Regions from separate parts of the Methylovulum psychrotolerans genome, predicted to be linked through region 1. Evidence: predicted binding sites of a transcription regulator. Region 1 holds the regulator's gene; the other holds the start of a gene.

Region 1 (7,557 bases):
CTTTTCATCAAATCCCATAAAGGTGTCAAATGGGCGCGTTGATGTAAAGGAAACAGCTTTTTTAGGTATTGGTCTTCAAGATGGTCGATTAATTTTATTTGTTCATCGCTACGGTGCTTGTCGCGCTCAAAAATGGTTTTTCCCATGTGTTCATAATAATGGTTCCGCACCAGTTGGGAATAGAGTTGCAGATCACCTGTGATTAAAACCACTAAATGGGGACTATCCAAATAACGGCGGATCATTTCAAGCACTTGCTTGCCTTTAGAGAAATTGGTATCGGCATCATCAATACTGATAATCAGAGCGTATTTGTTGAGCAACGCACAACTATCCTCGATGAGCTTTTTAAAAGTTTCAGCCAATTCCATACCGCTTTGCGCCCGCTCCAATCCCCAATTTAAAAAAGCTTCTTCATCAATTCCCTGTAATGGATTATTTTTCTCATCTAATAACTGTAAGCCCCCAGCCAGCTTTTTAAGTTGCTTGCGCCAGCCTTCGTATTTGCCTTCGTCAATTGAGAACTGTCGGCATTGGTTTTGTTTGTCAATTAGGTGTTTAAGTGCGTATAGTACAGAAAGAAAAATATGCTCGCCCGTTTCTACTTGCGTAGGGTCTATTTCTATGAGGAGAGCTAATTTACTATTATTATCGGTTGTCAGCTCTTTAGTCACCGATTTTAGAAAAGTAGTTTTCCCCGCGCCGCGTGTGCCGTCAATAAAAAAAACCGTGCCTCTGATGTCATCATCATTAAAGTCAGAAAACTCTTTTTGTCTGGTGGGATTGGCATAATATTCAACCCGTTTATTGATGGCCTCACAAATCGTTTTAAACGCTTCATGTTGAATTAGGTGGAGCTTGGTATTGTCTTTGCTGCCTGAGTCATTTCCTGTCGGCAGATTATTGGTAGTAAGATCAAGGATGATTGTTTTAGGGGTAGTAAGGTCAACGAGCATGGTCATACTGAATCCAAAATAGGGAAGGGGCGTTTATCAATCGCTAGATAGGTTAATAAGTATAGTAGTTGACGCGAAAATGTACATAAAGTATTTTTCGCCGCGCTTTTTAGGCTCTGCATGGCGATAAAATAAACTTGTCGATTAAGACCTTTGGGATTTTAGAGGCTTAAATAGTTTGGGCTATTGCCTACAGTGAACATTAGGCATAAAAAAAGGGCGGTCAATAGACCGCCCTTTTTTGTACCACCTAACGCTGAAAAATTATTTCTTTTTCTCAGGTGCTGGTTTTGCGGCTTCGGCAGGTTTTTTCTCTTCCGCAGCAGCAGGGGCTTTTTCTTCGGTCACTTCTTCAACTACGACTTCTTTGGCGACGGTTTTGCCGTCTTTGTCTTTGATTTCTTCTTCAACGACGACTTCTTCGGTAACGGGTTTGGCGGCATCAGCGGCGGCGGGTTTAGGCGCTTCGGCTGGTTTGGCTTCGTCTTTCAGCGGCATTAAGATGTCGACTTTTGCTTGTTTACGCAAGGTTTCCAACATGGCTTGGACTTTTTTGCGTTGCAGCATCGGGGTCAGTTGTTCTTTGACGGCTTCAATCGGCGGTGGGGTTTGGGCGCGTGAGTCTTCACGCAAAATAACGTGCCAGCCGAATTGGGTTTGGACAGGTTCTTTGGTGTATTTGCCTTTTTCTAAGGCGATAACCGCTTTGGAGAACGGTTCGACCATTTGGTTGGCGACAAACCAGCCTAAATCGCCGCCGTTTTGGGCTTCTTTGCCGTCTAAGGAGTTTTTGTTAGCCAGTTTGGTAAAATCGGCGCCTTTGTCCAATTCGGCGATCAGTTTTTTCGCTTCGGCTTCGGTTTTTACCAGAATGTGGCGGGCTTTGTATTCGGTGGTGTTGTTACCGCCTATTTTGCTGTCGTATTCGGCTTTGATTTCCGCGTCAGTGACAGGATTGGTTTTCATAAAGTTTTCGATTTCTGCTTGGGTCAGAATCGCTTTTTTGGCTTCTTCCAAACGGCTGATAACATCAGCGCCTTTATCCAGTTGTTTTTGTTCGGCATCTTGCACTAACAATTCGCGTTGGATCAGTTCTTCCAAGAGCTTTTCTTTAGGGAAGCTTTGGCCTTGGGCGCGTTCGGCAATTTCTTTTTCCAGATTGTCGAAGGTCGCTTTGGCGATGTATTTGCCGTTAACGACGGCAATGGCATCGGCTTTGTTGACAACAGGGGCGGCGGGGGCTGATGCGGTGCTGCTGCCTGCGGTTGGGGCTTTTTGGTCACAACCTGTGGCAATCAGGGCAGTGCTAACGATCAGCAAGGGGATAAAGGCTTGTTTCATTACGGTGTTCCTTTTTAGTTTTGTTCAGAGGGTGAGAGGGCATTAATGCCTAAGGCATGAATTTGTTGTTTCATCAGCTCGCCGAGGGCTTTATAGACCAGTTGGTGGCGTTGCACCAAGGATTTGCCCTCGAAGGCTTCGGCAACGATAGTGACATGGTAGTGCCCGCCGCCGCTTCTGGCACCAGCATGACCCGCATGGGCGGCGCTGTTGTCTAATATTTCCAGCACTTCGGGGTGGAATGCGTCGGTTAACGCGGTTTTAATAAGGTTGGTTGTCATTGGGGAAATACTTTTTTAAAGGGTTTAACGGTGACGGTGGCATATACGCCCGCGTCAAGGTAAGGGTCGCAAGCCGCCCAGTCTTGGGCGGCTTGCAGGCTGGCAAATTCGGCGACCACTAAGCTGCCGGTAAAGCCGGCTTCGCCAGGATTGTCGCTATCCACCGCCGGATGGGGGCCGGCCAAGACAAGGCGGCCTGCATCCTGCAAGGCCTGTAGCCGCGCCAGATGGGCGGGCCGTGCCGCTAGCCGCAGGCTGAGGCTGTCAGCGACATCTTCGCTGATAATGGCATATAACACTTATTCCTCCGTTTCGGGCAGGTGTTTATAAAGGTAAATCGCTAGCAGCACGAAAAACAGCACCATCATGCCGGGTACGCCAAAGGTTTTGAAGATGACCCATTCGTCGGTGCTGAAATGGAACATGACATAGACATTGATAAAACCGATGCTGGTGAAGAATATGCCACAAAGCAAATTAAGGCGTTTCCAGACCGGTTTTGGCAAGGTCAAATTAGCAGACATCATCCGCTCGACAAAAGTTTTCTCGCCGAAAATTTGGCTGCCAAAAAAAGCCAAACCGAGCACCCATTCGATGATGGATAATTTCCATTTGATGAATTGCACGTCTTGCAGATACAGCGTCGCGCCGCCCATGACCACGACCAAACCTAGGGTTATCAATTGTATGGCCGGAACGTGGCGGTAACGTAGCCAAGAATAGCTGACTTGAATGCTGGTGGCGGCCATCATCACGGCAGTGGCGACATAAATGTCATAAGTTTTATAAGCGATAAAAAATAAAAGGATGGGGACAAACTCAAGGAGTTGCTTCATAACGGTTGTTTCATAAGCGGTGTTGGCCAGGTGCGGACGGCTATCGGGAGGGTGAACAGTCACAGTGGCGGTTCAAAATATCTTCATTGTAGAAGTTTTAGCGAGGAATGTACATGTTTGAATGGCGGTTTCTGCTAGAATGTCCCTTCTTAACCGGAGGTAAATAATGACAGAAAATAGCCTTATAGAATTGGAGGCGGCGGCATTCAGACGCTTGCTCAAGCACTTACAGGATCATCCTGAAGTACAGAATATTGACCTGATGATACTTGCCGACTTTTGCCGTAATTGTTTGGCGAAATGGTATGCGGAAGCGGCGCAGGAGCAGGCTGTCGCCATTGACTATGAGCAGGCCAGGGAGTTTGTTTATGGTATGTCGTATAAGGACTGGAAAAACCAGTTCCAACAAGATGCCAGCCCCGAACAGTTGGCGGCTTATGCGCGTAAACAGGAGCAAAAATGACCAGTACCGCCCCATACCATGCGATGTTTTCAGGTGCTATCGGTAAAGATTACGAGATGTTGAAGCTGTTGTCGCCGTTAGCGGTGGAAATGAGCCGACTGGTCGGTGTGACGGTCAGTGAGTTTCCAAAACCGCCCGGGCAAACCCTGCATGTCGTCGAATTGGGCGGCGGTACGGGTATCACTACCTTGTCGATATTAGCGGCGCGGGAAGCTTTGCACGTCCTCAGTATCGATAATGAGCCGGTGATGCAAAACCAAGCCAAGCAGAATTTGCAAGTTTGGCAACAGCAAGGCAAGCTGGCGTTTTGCGGCGATGATGCCTTAACGGCTTTACAGGCCTTGCCGAATGCAAGTGTCGATGTGGTGGCTTCGGCTTATACCTTGCATAACTTCCCTAACACTTACCGCCAGCAGGTTATCGCGGAAATTTTCCGCGTTTTAGTGCCGGGCGGGCTGTTTGTGAATGGCGACCGTTACGCGCTGGATGATGTTGATTTACACACCCGCACGACCCAAGCCGAGGTCAGCGGTTATTTCCGCATTTTGGTGGCTGCTAATAAGCTGGATTTATTGGAGCATTGGATTGTGCATCTGTTCAGCGACGAATCGGCCAACCACATTATGCGCGAGACCTTGGCTTTGGAGGATTTGGCGGCGGTTGGTTTTACCAGCATCTGTTTAAGCCAGCGTTGTCAAGTCAACGCGCTGGTCACGGCACATAAGCCGCATTAGCCCCAAGCACTTGAATCCCAGTCATTCTTAAGGCCTTAAGCCCTGTTGACAAGCGTTTGATGAGCTGATATTTTCGCCCTTTGGCACTCTCTCTGTACGAGTGCTGATTTCTGTTATTTGTCGAGGTCGGTGTGGGCAAGCATACGCAATTATTAAATGAACGGTCACTGCAATTATTAAAAACCCTGGTCGAGCGCTATATCAGCGACGGCCAGCCGGTGGGTTCTAGGGCTTTGTCGAAAGACTCGGATTTAAACTTAAGCCCGGCGACTATCCGCAATGTGATGGCGGATTTGGAAGATTTGGGTTTGGTGCATTCGCCGCATACCTCCGCCGGGCGGATACCGACGGTCAGCGGCTATCGCCTGTTTGTCGATAGCCTGTTGACGGTGCAGCCGTTAAATGTCCAAGAGCTGAGCCGTCTGCAAGGGACGCTGGCGGCCCAGCATGATCCCAGCAATATGATCGGCGTGGCGTCGCGGTTGTTGGCGGACCTGACCCAAATGGCGGGTGTGGTGACCTTACCGCGTCGGGAGATTGTCTGTTTTCGGCATATCGAGTTTTTGCCTTTGTCCCATAATCGGGTGTTGGTGATTTTTGTCACTAACGAGCAGGAAGTACATAACAAAATCATTTTGACCGCCAAACACTTTAGCCCCGCCGAATTGCAGCAAGCCGCCAATTACATTAATTCCATGTACGCAGGGCGTAGTTTGAATGCGGTGCGCGAAGCCGTAATGAAAGATTTGCGCGATGACCAGGAGCGTGTCAACCAAGGCATGTTGGATGCGATTAGCATGGCGCAACAGGTGTTTAATCAGAATGAGCAAAAAGACGATTATGTGTTGGCGGGCGAAACCAATTTGATGGGTTTTTCGGAATTGGCTGACCGCGACCGCCTAAAAAACTTGTTTGATGCCTTTTATCAGAAGCAGGGCGTTATCGATTTGCTGGACCAGTGCATGAAGGCCGATGGCGTACAGATTTTTATCGGCGAAGAATCCGGTTATCAGGCTTTTGACCATTGCAGCTTGGTGACTTCCTCTTATTCCGTCAGCGATGAGGTGGTCGGGGTGTTGGGCGTGATAGGCCCGACCCGTATGGCTTACGAAAAAATCATCCCTTATGTCGATATTACCGCAAAATTATTAGGCGCAGCCTTGAATCCTAAATCGACACCCCCATTGTAGGCCTAAGCTATCTGTATTCTACGCCCTGTAGGCCGTAGTCAGGCGCGTTTTAAACGGTGTGGTGGTTTTATACGGTTAGCGAAGCCGTTCGTGCTGAGCTTGTCTAAGCCTTGTGCTGAGCTTGTCGAAGCAAAAAAAACGGCTTCGCTAACCCGTAAGCTATCCGCTACCCATGACACATACCCACTAACATCCCATAAAGGTAGAGATAATGAGTAACGAGCAGGAAATCCCGGTAACGCCAGTAGACCCTGAAATTCAGGCCGACGTACCCGCCGAGGCGGCCAGTGCAGAGGCCGCAGAAACGGTTGACGAGACTGAGATCATGGAGCCGGAATTGACCGTGGAAGGTCTGAAAAAAGACTTGGCGCAGGCGCAGCAAAAAGCCCAAGAAAATTGGGATAAGGCGTTGCGTATCCAGGCGGAAATGGAAAATCTGAAACGCCGTACCCAAAAAGATTTGGAAGATGCGCATAAATTCGCCCTGACCGGCTTTGCCAAAGAATTGTTGCCTGTGCTGGACAGTTTGGTATTAGGTCTGCAAGCGGCGACAGGCGATAGCGAGCAGGTGCAAAAATTCCGTGAAGGCAGCGAGCTGACCATCAAGCAGTTTGAAGCCGCGTTGGCAAAATTTAATGTCGTCACTATCGATCCGGTCGGCGAACCGTTCAATGCCGAGCATCACCAAGCGATGGTCATGCAGGTGGTCGAAGGGGCGGTGCCGAATACGGTAGTGACCGTGTTCCAAAAAGGTTATTTACTGAACGGACGTTTGCTCCGTCCGGCGATGGTTGTCGTCGCTAAAGCAGCAGATTGATAACAGGCTTGAAATTAGAAAAACCAGCCTCATATCGTCCATAACAACAAACATTTTTACTAAATTCAAGTCTGGAGAATTCAATGGCTAAAATAATTGGCATAGATTTAGGAACCACCAATTCCTGCGTCGCGGTACTGGAAAACGGTGTTGCTAAAGTTATCGAAAACAGCGAAGGGGCGCGTACTACGCCTTCTATCATCGCGTTCAGCAGCGACGATGAAGTGTTGGTCGGCCAATCGGCAAAACGCCAAGCCGTCACCAACCCTAAAAACACCTTATTTGCTATCAAACGTCTGATCGGTCGCCGTTTTAAAGACGACGTGGTACAAAAAGACATCAAAATGGTGCCTTACAATATCGTTGAAGCCGAAAATGGCGACGCATGGGTCGATGTGCATGGCAAAAAAATGGCCGCACCGGAAATTTCCGCCCGCGTGTTGATGAAAATGAAAAAAGATGCCGAAGCGTATTTAGGCGAAACCGTCACCGAAGCGGTCATTACTGTACCCGCTTATTTTAACGACTCACAACGCCAAGCGACTAAAGATGCCGGACGTATCGCGGGCTTGGACGTTAAACGCATTATCAACGAGCCGACTGCGGCGGCGTTAGCGTTTGGTATGGACAAACCGAAAGGCGACACTAAAATTGCCGTATATGACCTAGGCGGCGGTACCTTCGACATTTCTATCATTGAGATTGCCGAAATTGACGGCGAACATCAGTTTGAAGTGTTGGCAACTAACGGCGACACGTTCTTGGGTGGCGAAGATTTTGACTCGCGCGTTATCGAATACCTGGCGGAAGAGTTCAAAAAAGACACCGGCGTGGATGTCCATAACGACCCATTGGCGTTGCAACGTTTGAAAGAAGCGGCGGAAAAAGCCAAAATCGAATTGTCTTCCAGCCAACAAACTGATGTTAACTTGCCGTACA
Region 2 (7,557 bases), 1.2 Mb from region 1:
CTGGCTCAAAAGGCAGTTTGGGATAAATTTCTTTGACATGCGCTGGAGTGACACCACGGCATAGCTCATAAGAATGGGTTGCCAAAATGTATTGGTTGCTTGGTCCCCAGGCCAGTAAATCATCGACGATATGGCGTTGCCAGTCGGGGTGGAAGGCGTTTTCTATTTCGTCCATTAATATTATGGCATCTTGGATTTCGTAATATTGGAATAAGATAAATATGGTTAGTCTTTTAAGCTCGCCGTGGCTTAAGTCTTCTGGGTAAATTTCTTCGCCGGAGGGCAGCTTAAAGCCCATGCTTTGGATTGAGTCTTTGGTGTGACGTTTTTGGTCGATAGTTAAAGGGGTGATTTTTTTGCCATCAATAAATAAATTGTTTATAGACTTTTCCAATTGTTCGGAATGAGTGCCATAAACGCCTGTTTTTAGTCTTTCGTTATAGTCTTTATCCCTAGCTAAGCGAAAAATTTCTGTTAATACATCAATAAAGTCATAGGTAAAAAAATTAGGGAAGCTGTCTTTTAAACGTTTTAATGTTTGGTTATGGTTTTTTTCGCCGTCTGACATGTATGGCAAACGCCTTTCTTCTTGGGTTGCAAAGATGTAACTCTGGTTCGATGGTGATATTAAAAAAATGTATTTTTTAATATCACTAAGTAATGTATGGAAGGCTTCGTGGTCTAGTTGCTGGGTGTTCGATTCGTTGTCGGCCAATACTTTAAAGCGAGTTTTATCGTTTTCTTTGTAGGAAAAATAAGGATAAAAGTTTCCTTCTTGTATTTCCCTAAGATAGGTTTGGTGGTATCCACTAGTTGTACTGTCAAAGTCACCGTAAAAGTAATATAGCGTTAATTCTTTGTCTTTATGTGATAAGGTGATTGTTGCTAAGCTTCTTAGCTCTTCTGCTTTAATTGATTTGTCTATAAGGTCAAGTAATAAGTTTTTGAAATGGGAATCGGTTAAGTAAGAGGCAGAAGAAAGGGATGGCTCAATATTCAACAACACAAAAATCAACTGCAAAAGCGTACTCTTCCCTCCGCCATTCAAGCTCCCCAATGGAAACACTTGCGGGTAAAAGTCCGGTTCAAAGGTGATATCGACATTTTTTAATGCCCTGAACTCAGGGATTTGTACGCGCACTAGCCGCATGGTTTATTCCTCTTACGCATTAATGCTTGTGACTGGGATGGTCTGGGGGTTGCAGGTTAATCCGTTCGTGGTGAGCCTGTCCCACAGGGACTTCCGTTGGTCGTCGAACCATGGGCGGATTAACCGTCCACCCTTCGACAAGCTCAGGGCGAACGGTTAATCCTCGACTGTCCATTGAAACTACGGCTTTCAATATGGACAGGGTTTAATAAGCATAACAAGAATCAAAATACCCGTCATTCCGGCAGATTGCCGGAATCCAGATGCCAAGGATGGCATCTTTTCCAATTTTTAGCGTTTAAAAATAGTCTGCTGCCTATTTTCTGGCGTAATTGTAACCGTTCACATCCTGTGAACTGGATTCGCTTACGCGGTCTAACGGCTCCGGTAATCCCTGCCGGAATGACGGGTGGATTTGTAGTTGCCTTATTTTTTGGCAATAAAATTCCCCAAAAAAACCTCATAAATGCTTTTAAAATACCACATCTTCATAAATATCCGCTAAACGCAACGCGGCGTGGTAATCGCCGCAAGTGATATTTAGGGTTTGTTTTTCTGTCAGTAGGCTGTGTTGCCACGCGCCTGTTTCGTCGCGCCAGAAATACTGGGCCGCCTTTTGCTGCGAATCGGCCAGCAGGTAGTAGTGTAGGCTGGGGATTTGCGCGTAGACTCGCCATTTTTCGTGGCGGTCGATGCGGGCGGTGCTTTGGGATTGCACTTCGGCGATGAAGCCAGGGTGTTCTTTGTAAAACTCGGCTTGATCGGCTTTGTTGCAGACCAGCATTACGTCCGGGTAGTAATAAAACTTCCCTTCTTCAAGGCGGCATTTCATGTCGCTGACAAATACCCCGCAACCACCGCCCCGCGCAGCAATGCGCAAGACGATGGCAATGTTTAGCGCGATACAGTTATGCTTTTCCCCCGCTCCGGCCATGGCGTAGCAATCGCCGTCAATATATTCATGTTTGCGTCCGTTTTCCGCTTCCCAGAGCAAATAATCCTGTTCAGTGATGTGTACTAACGCGCCCATGTCAGTTACTCCTATAAGTCGATTTCCAGGCCATCATAAGCCACTTCGATGCCGTGTTCCGCTAATATCTTACGCTCTTGCGAATCATCGTCCAAAATTGGGTTGGTGTTGTTGATATGTATCAATATTTTGCGTTTTTCGCCGATGCTGTCCAGCACTTCGATCATGCCGCCTTCGCCGGATTGCGGTAAGTGGCCGATTTCCCGCGCCCGTTTTTGGCTGATGCCTTGGGTGACCATTTCGTCGTTTGTCCAGAATGTGCCGTCAACCATGACGCAATCGGCGTTCTGCATGGCGGTTAGGACGTGCGGCTCGATTTCGCCCAGGCCGGGGGAGTAGAAGACTTTTTTGCCTGTGGAGATTTGCTCGATAATTACGCCGATGTTGTCGCCGTCGTGTGGGTCGTAGCGGTGCGGTGAGTAGGGCGGGGCTTTGCTTTTGAGGGCTTGGGTGTAAAAGCGCAAGTCGTCGATGCCGGGGATGGTGAAGCTACTGCCGTCTACGGGGACGGGGTGGTGGTTGACGGTGCAGTAATGCGCGAGCATGTTGAACAGGGGGAAGCCGCTGGTGAGGTCTTGTCTGACCATTTCGGTGCAGTAGACGTTTAAGGGCTTGCCTTCGCGCAGCATCAACATACCTGTGGTGTGGTCGATTTGGCTGTCGATCAGCATGATGGCTTTGATGCCCGTATCGCGGATGCCTTCTTTGGGCTGGATGGCGGGAAAGGCTTCCAGTTGGGCGCGGATGTCCGGCGAGGTGTTGAAGAGCAGCCAGTTGCGGTTGTCGGTGCTGACGGCAATGGAAGATTGGGTGCGGGCACTGCCGTTCATTTGGTTATGGCGCAGGCGGTGGCAGTTGTGGCAGTTGCAGTTCCATTGTGGGAAGCCGCCGCCAGCGGCGGAACCTAAGACTCTTATTTTCATGGTGTTTGGGTTTGGGTAAGGTTGAAGGGTAGGAGGTGGTAGTGATTAACGTAGGTTCCTGAGGGCGTTGGGGGCTTAGTAAGTGGGTGCGCCATCTTTTAACATTCGTGAATTCAACCCCACCCCAGCCCTCCCCTTCGCAGGGGAGGGAGCGAATGGCTTCCCCATCATACAGTGAAAGTCAGGGGAAAAAGCCCCTCCCCCTGGCAAGGGGAGCCCTTCGGCTTCGCTCAGGAGGGAGGGGGGTGTAGATATAACAAAATATAGGCACACCTACCTAGTGTAAGCAATGCTATCCACGATTCTCCGTGCATCCGGCATTGCGGGTAAGCTTATACAAACGGTTTATGCGTAGGATTCCGCCCCAAAAATCAGGCAAAAAAAAGGGGTTCGTGCGAACCCCTCCCTTTAACCGTTCGTTAAAAATTAACGGTTGTAGATGTACATGGTGACTTCAAAACCGAAACGCAGGTCGGTAAAGCTTGGTGTTTCCCATTTCATAATCATAACCTCCAAATAGTTTTATAGGTGTGTGCTAGCTTGATCAAGTAAGCCAATCCGAAGTATACGATGAACCCTTTTTTTTCGCAAGATGTGCTAGGGCTTTGGGCAAATATTTCGCATTTGCGTGTGCTTGCCAAGTTGTGGGGGCAGATAAATCAACTGCTCCGGGCGGTGTGTCGGGCAAGCTAAAACCATCCTGCCCGGCGGGTATTTTTTTGCCGCCAAAATAAGTGTATTATCCTGATTCACCTAAAAATAATAATAGAAATTGGTTTACTATGAGGAGTAGCTATGGGTACTGTCACAGAGTTGTTTGTTATCATGTTTATTGTTGCCGGGGCGGCGTTTGTGCCGTTGGGGTACTTCATTTATAAGTATACCCAAAGCAACGGTCAGCCATTTGGCGACACCGCGCCGCATGGCGATAGCCCGTCGGTCATTAATGACCTGGCGGAAAATGCCATCCGCTTTGTCCAAAGCCGCTTAGCGAAAAAATAGCGGTGTTTTGAGTGGGGGCTTGCCCGTCAAGCCCTCATGTCCCGACGCTCCCACAGCTGGGGCAGGCGGGGTTTTTCTTTAGGCGTAGGGTGTTGATTTCCATACTTAAGCCGTCTATCAATAATAATTTTCCTGTTAAGGGCGTACCGATGCCCATAATCAGTTTCAAGGTCTCTAAGGCTTGGATGCTGCCGATAATGCCGGTAATCGGCGCGATAACGCCATTGGTGGCGCAATTGACCAATTCTTCCCCGTCGCTCTGGTACAGGCAGTTATAGCACGGGCTGTCATTATGGCCGGGCGTGAACACCGCCACTTGCCCCTCAAAACGGATCGCCGCACCCGATACCAAGGGCGTTTGGTGCGTCACACAGGCTTTGTTAATGGCAAAACGGGTGGCGAAATTGTCGCTGCAATCGACCACCACATCGGCGGTTTTTACTTCTGCATCAAGCAGTTCGCCTGCCAAACGCTGTTTGACTGCGCGTACTTGCACATCAGGATTTAATTTATTCAGGGTTTGTTGGCTTGAAATCGTTTTATCCATCCCTATATCAGGGGTGTGATGGGCGATTTGCCGTTGCAGGTTGGATAAATCCACCACGTCATCGTCATAAATGGTCAGCGAGCCGACCCCGGCCGCCGCCAGGTACATGGCGACCGGCGAGCCTAAGCCCCCGGCACCAATGATCAATACTTGGGCGGCGAGCAGGCGTTGCTGTCCGGCGACGTCGATTTGCGGCAGCAGGATTTGGCGGCTATAGCGTAACAGTTGGTTGTCGTTCATAAGTCTGAGGTCTAGGTAGGTAAGCGTAAGATAATGCCAAAGAACTTGACACACTGCAAAAGCTCATTATCATTAGCACTCATAACCATAGAGTGCTAACAACTTTTCAACCTTTAATTTAATCTTAGGAGATATAAATGAATATACGTCCGTTACACGACAGAGTCATTGTCAAACGTGTTGAAGAAGAAACCAAAACGGCTAGCGGCATTGTATTGCCAGGCTCAGCGGCTGAAAAGCCAAGCCAAGGCGTGATTTTGGCAGTAGGCACAGGCAAACCTTTGGACAACGGCACTGTCCGCGCTTTAGACGTAAAAGTCGGCGACAAAGTATTGTTCGGCAAATATGCCGGCAACGAAGTGAAAGTTGACGGTGAAGAAGTCATCGTAATGCGTGAAGAAGACATTATGGGCGTGTTAGGTTAAGCCCCGACCCCCGTAGACCCCACAATCACACACACAACGAATTTAGGATAAAAAAAATGGCAGCAAAAGACGTATTATTTGGCGATGACGCGCGTGTCCGTATGGCGCGTGGCGTAAACATTTTAGCAAACGCAGTGAAAGTCACTTTGGGCCCTAAAGGCCGCAACGCGATCTTAGACAAAAGCTTTGGCGCACCCACTATCACGAAAGACGGTGTATCGGTTGCTAAAGAAATCGAATTGAAAGACAAATTCGAAAACATGGGCGCACAAATGGTTAAGGAAGTTTCTTCTAAGACTTCTGATGTGGCTGGCGACGGCACCACCACTGCAACCGTATTGGCACAATCTATCGTCAACGAAGGCCTGAAAGCCGTTGCCGCTGGCATGAACCCAATGGACCTGAAACGCGGTATTGACTTGGCGGTGACTAAAGTCGTTGCTGCTGTCCAAGCGTCTTCTACCCCTTGCACCGACAACAAAGCCATTGCCCAAGTCGGCACCATCTCTGCCAACTCTGACGCATCTGTCGGCGACATTATTGCCGAAGCGATGGAAAAAGTCGGTAAAGAAGGCGTAATCACTGTTGAAGAAGGTTCAGGTTTGGACAATTCTTTGGACGTGGTTGAAGGTATGCAGTTTGACCGTGGCTATTTGTCACCTTACTTCATCAACAAACAAGAAAATATGAGCGTCGAGTTAGACGATCCTATGATCTTGATCTACGACAAAAAAATCTCCAACATCCGCGAAATGTTGCCGATTCTGGAAGGCGTTGCCAAATCTGGCCGTCCTTTATTGATTGTTGCTGAAGACGTTGAAGGCGAAGCCCTGGCGACTTTGGTGGTTAACACCATGCGCGGCATTTTGAAAGTTTGCGCCGTTAAAGCCCCAGGCTTCGGCGACCGCCGTAAAGCCATGTTGGAAGACATCGCCGTTCTGACTGGCGGTACGGTCATTTCTGAAGAAGTCGGTTTGAGCTTGGAAAAAGCCGAACTTGACCAATTGGGTACTGCGAAGAAAATCCAAATCAGCAAAGAAAACACCACTATCATTGATGGTGCCGGTTCAGAAGAGCAAATCAAAGCCCGTGTTGCGCAAATCCGCGCCCAAGCTGACGATGCCACTTCTGACTACGACAAAGAAAAACTGCAAGAACGTCTGGCCAAATTGGCTGGCGGTGTTGCTGTGATTAAAGTCGGTGCCGCCACTGAAATCGAAATGAAAGAAAAGAAAGCCCGCGTTGAAGACGCGCTGCATTCAACCCGCGCTGCGGTTGAAGAAGGCGTAGTCGCTGGCGGCGGTACTGCCTTGGTGCGTGCATTGTCGGCTCTGGAAGGTTTGGAAGGTGCAAACCATGACCAAACGGTTGGCATCAACATCCTGCGCCGTGCGATGGAAGAGCCACTGCGCCAAATCGTCGCCAATGCCGGTGACGAGCCTTCTGTTGTCTTCAACGAAGTCAAGAAAGGTTCTGGCAGCTTCGGCTACAACGCCGCGACTGGCGTGTACGGCGACATGATCGAAATGGGTATCTTAGACCCTGCGAAAGTGACCCGCACCGCGCTGCAAAACGCCGCGTCTATCGCTGGCCTGATGCTGACCACCGAAGTCATGATTGCTGATGCGCCTAGCGACGAAAAAGGTGCAGGCGGTATGCCAGATATGGGCGGTATGGGCGGCATGGGCGGCATGGGCGGTATGATGTAAGCCTAGCTGTCTTAGGGTCTGTGGTTTAGGCCCTTTGCTTGCTTGAACAATAAAAAGCCCCGCTTGCAAAAATGCAAGCGGGGCTTTTTTATGCCTTAAAAATCAAAGCTTTTAAAAATGTGCGGTCAAGCCAAAGATCAATTGGTGGTTGACGGTTTCGGTGCTGATGTTGCCGCCGCCAGTTAGGCTATCATCAACGCTGACGTAGCTTAATTTATATTCGGCGAAGGCGGAGAGGTGGCTGATGATGTCGTAGTTGATACCCATCATGCCGTTGACGACTGGGCCTGCACCCCATTGGTATTCATAAGTCCACACATCTTTGATAAGCGCTTCGACATGCGGAACGCTGAAACCGGCTCCTAAGCCTGTGTACAACTGCATACGGCCTAACAGGGTGTTGTCGCGTTGGCCGCTCGGAAACCAGCGGTATTGGCCGTTGAAGGTCAGGGTGTTGACACCGTGCGACATGTTAAAGTCTTGGATGCTGTTGCTGATCGGTTCGACCCCGTGGACGGCAGAGCCGTCGGC

Evidence for each region. The regulator HrcA, encoded in region 1, represses chaperone genes, less so after heat shock. The targets are predictions, from matches to a motif close to TNTTAGCACTCNNNNNNNNNGAGTGCTAANA.
Region 2: a site for HrcA is predicted at 4,963-4,993, ahead of groES (co-chaperone GroES). Genes of this name have one in related genera too.

Annotation. Positions count from the first base shown of each region.
Region 1 covers NZ_CP022129.1:1,655,111-1,662,667, forward strand. The annotation lists gene CEK71_RS07500 (P-loop NTPase fold protein) at 1-962, opposite strand, end outside; gene CEK71_RS07505 (peptidylprolyl isomerase) at 1,221-2,297, opposite strand; gene CEK71_RS07510 (BolA family protein) at 2,312-2,578, opposite strand; gene CEK71_RS07515 (YciI family protein) at 2,575-2,877, opposite strand; gene CEK71_RS07520 (septation protein A) at 2,878-3,414, opposite strand; gene CEK71_RS07525 (DUF1244 domain-containing protein) at 3,581-3,877, shown strand; gene CEK71_RS07530 (class I SAM-dependent methyltransferase) at 3,874-4,611, shown strand; gene hrcA (heat-inducible transcriptional repressor HrcA) at 4,743-5,801, shown strand; gene grpE (nucleotide exchange factor GrpE) at 6,013-6,618, shown strand; gene dnaK (molecular chaperone DnaK) at 6,702-7,557, shown strand, end outside.
Region 2 covers NZ_CP022129.1:465,756-473,312, forward strand. The annotation lists gene CEK71_RS01890 (AAA family ATPase) at 1-1,150, opposite strand, end outside; gene CEK71_RS01895 (Uma2 family endonuclease) at 1,623-2,180, opposite strand; gene pqqB (pyrroloquinoline quinone biosynthesis protein PqqB) at 2,192-3,103, opposite strand; gene pqqA (pyrroloquinoline quinone precursor peptide PqqA) at 3,530-3,604, opposite strand; gene CEK71_RS01910 (hypothetical protein) at 3,899-4,105, shown strand; gene CEK71_RS01915 (HesA/MoeB/ThiF family protein) at 4,140-4,892, opposite strand; gene groES (co-chaperone GroES) at 5,030-5,317, shown strand; gene groL (chaperonin GroEL) at 5,374-7,026, shown strand; gene CEK71_RS01930 (hypothetical protein) at 7,138-7,557, opposite strand, start outside.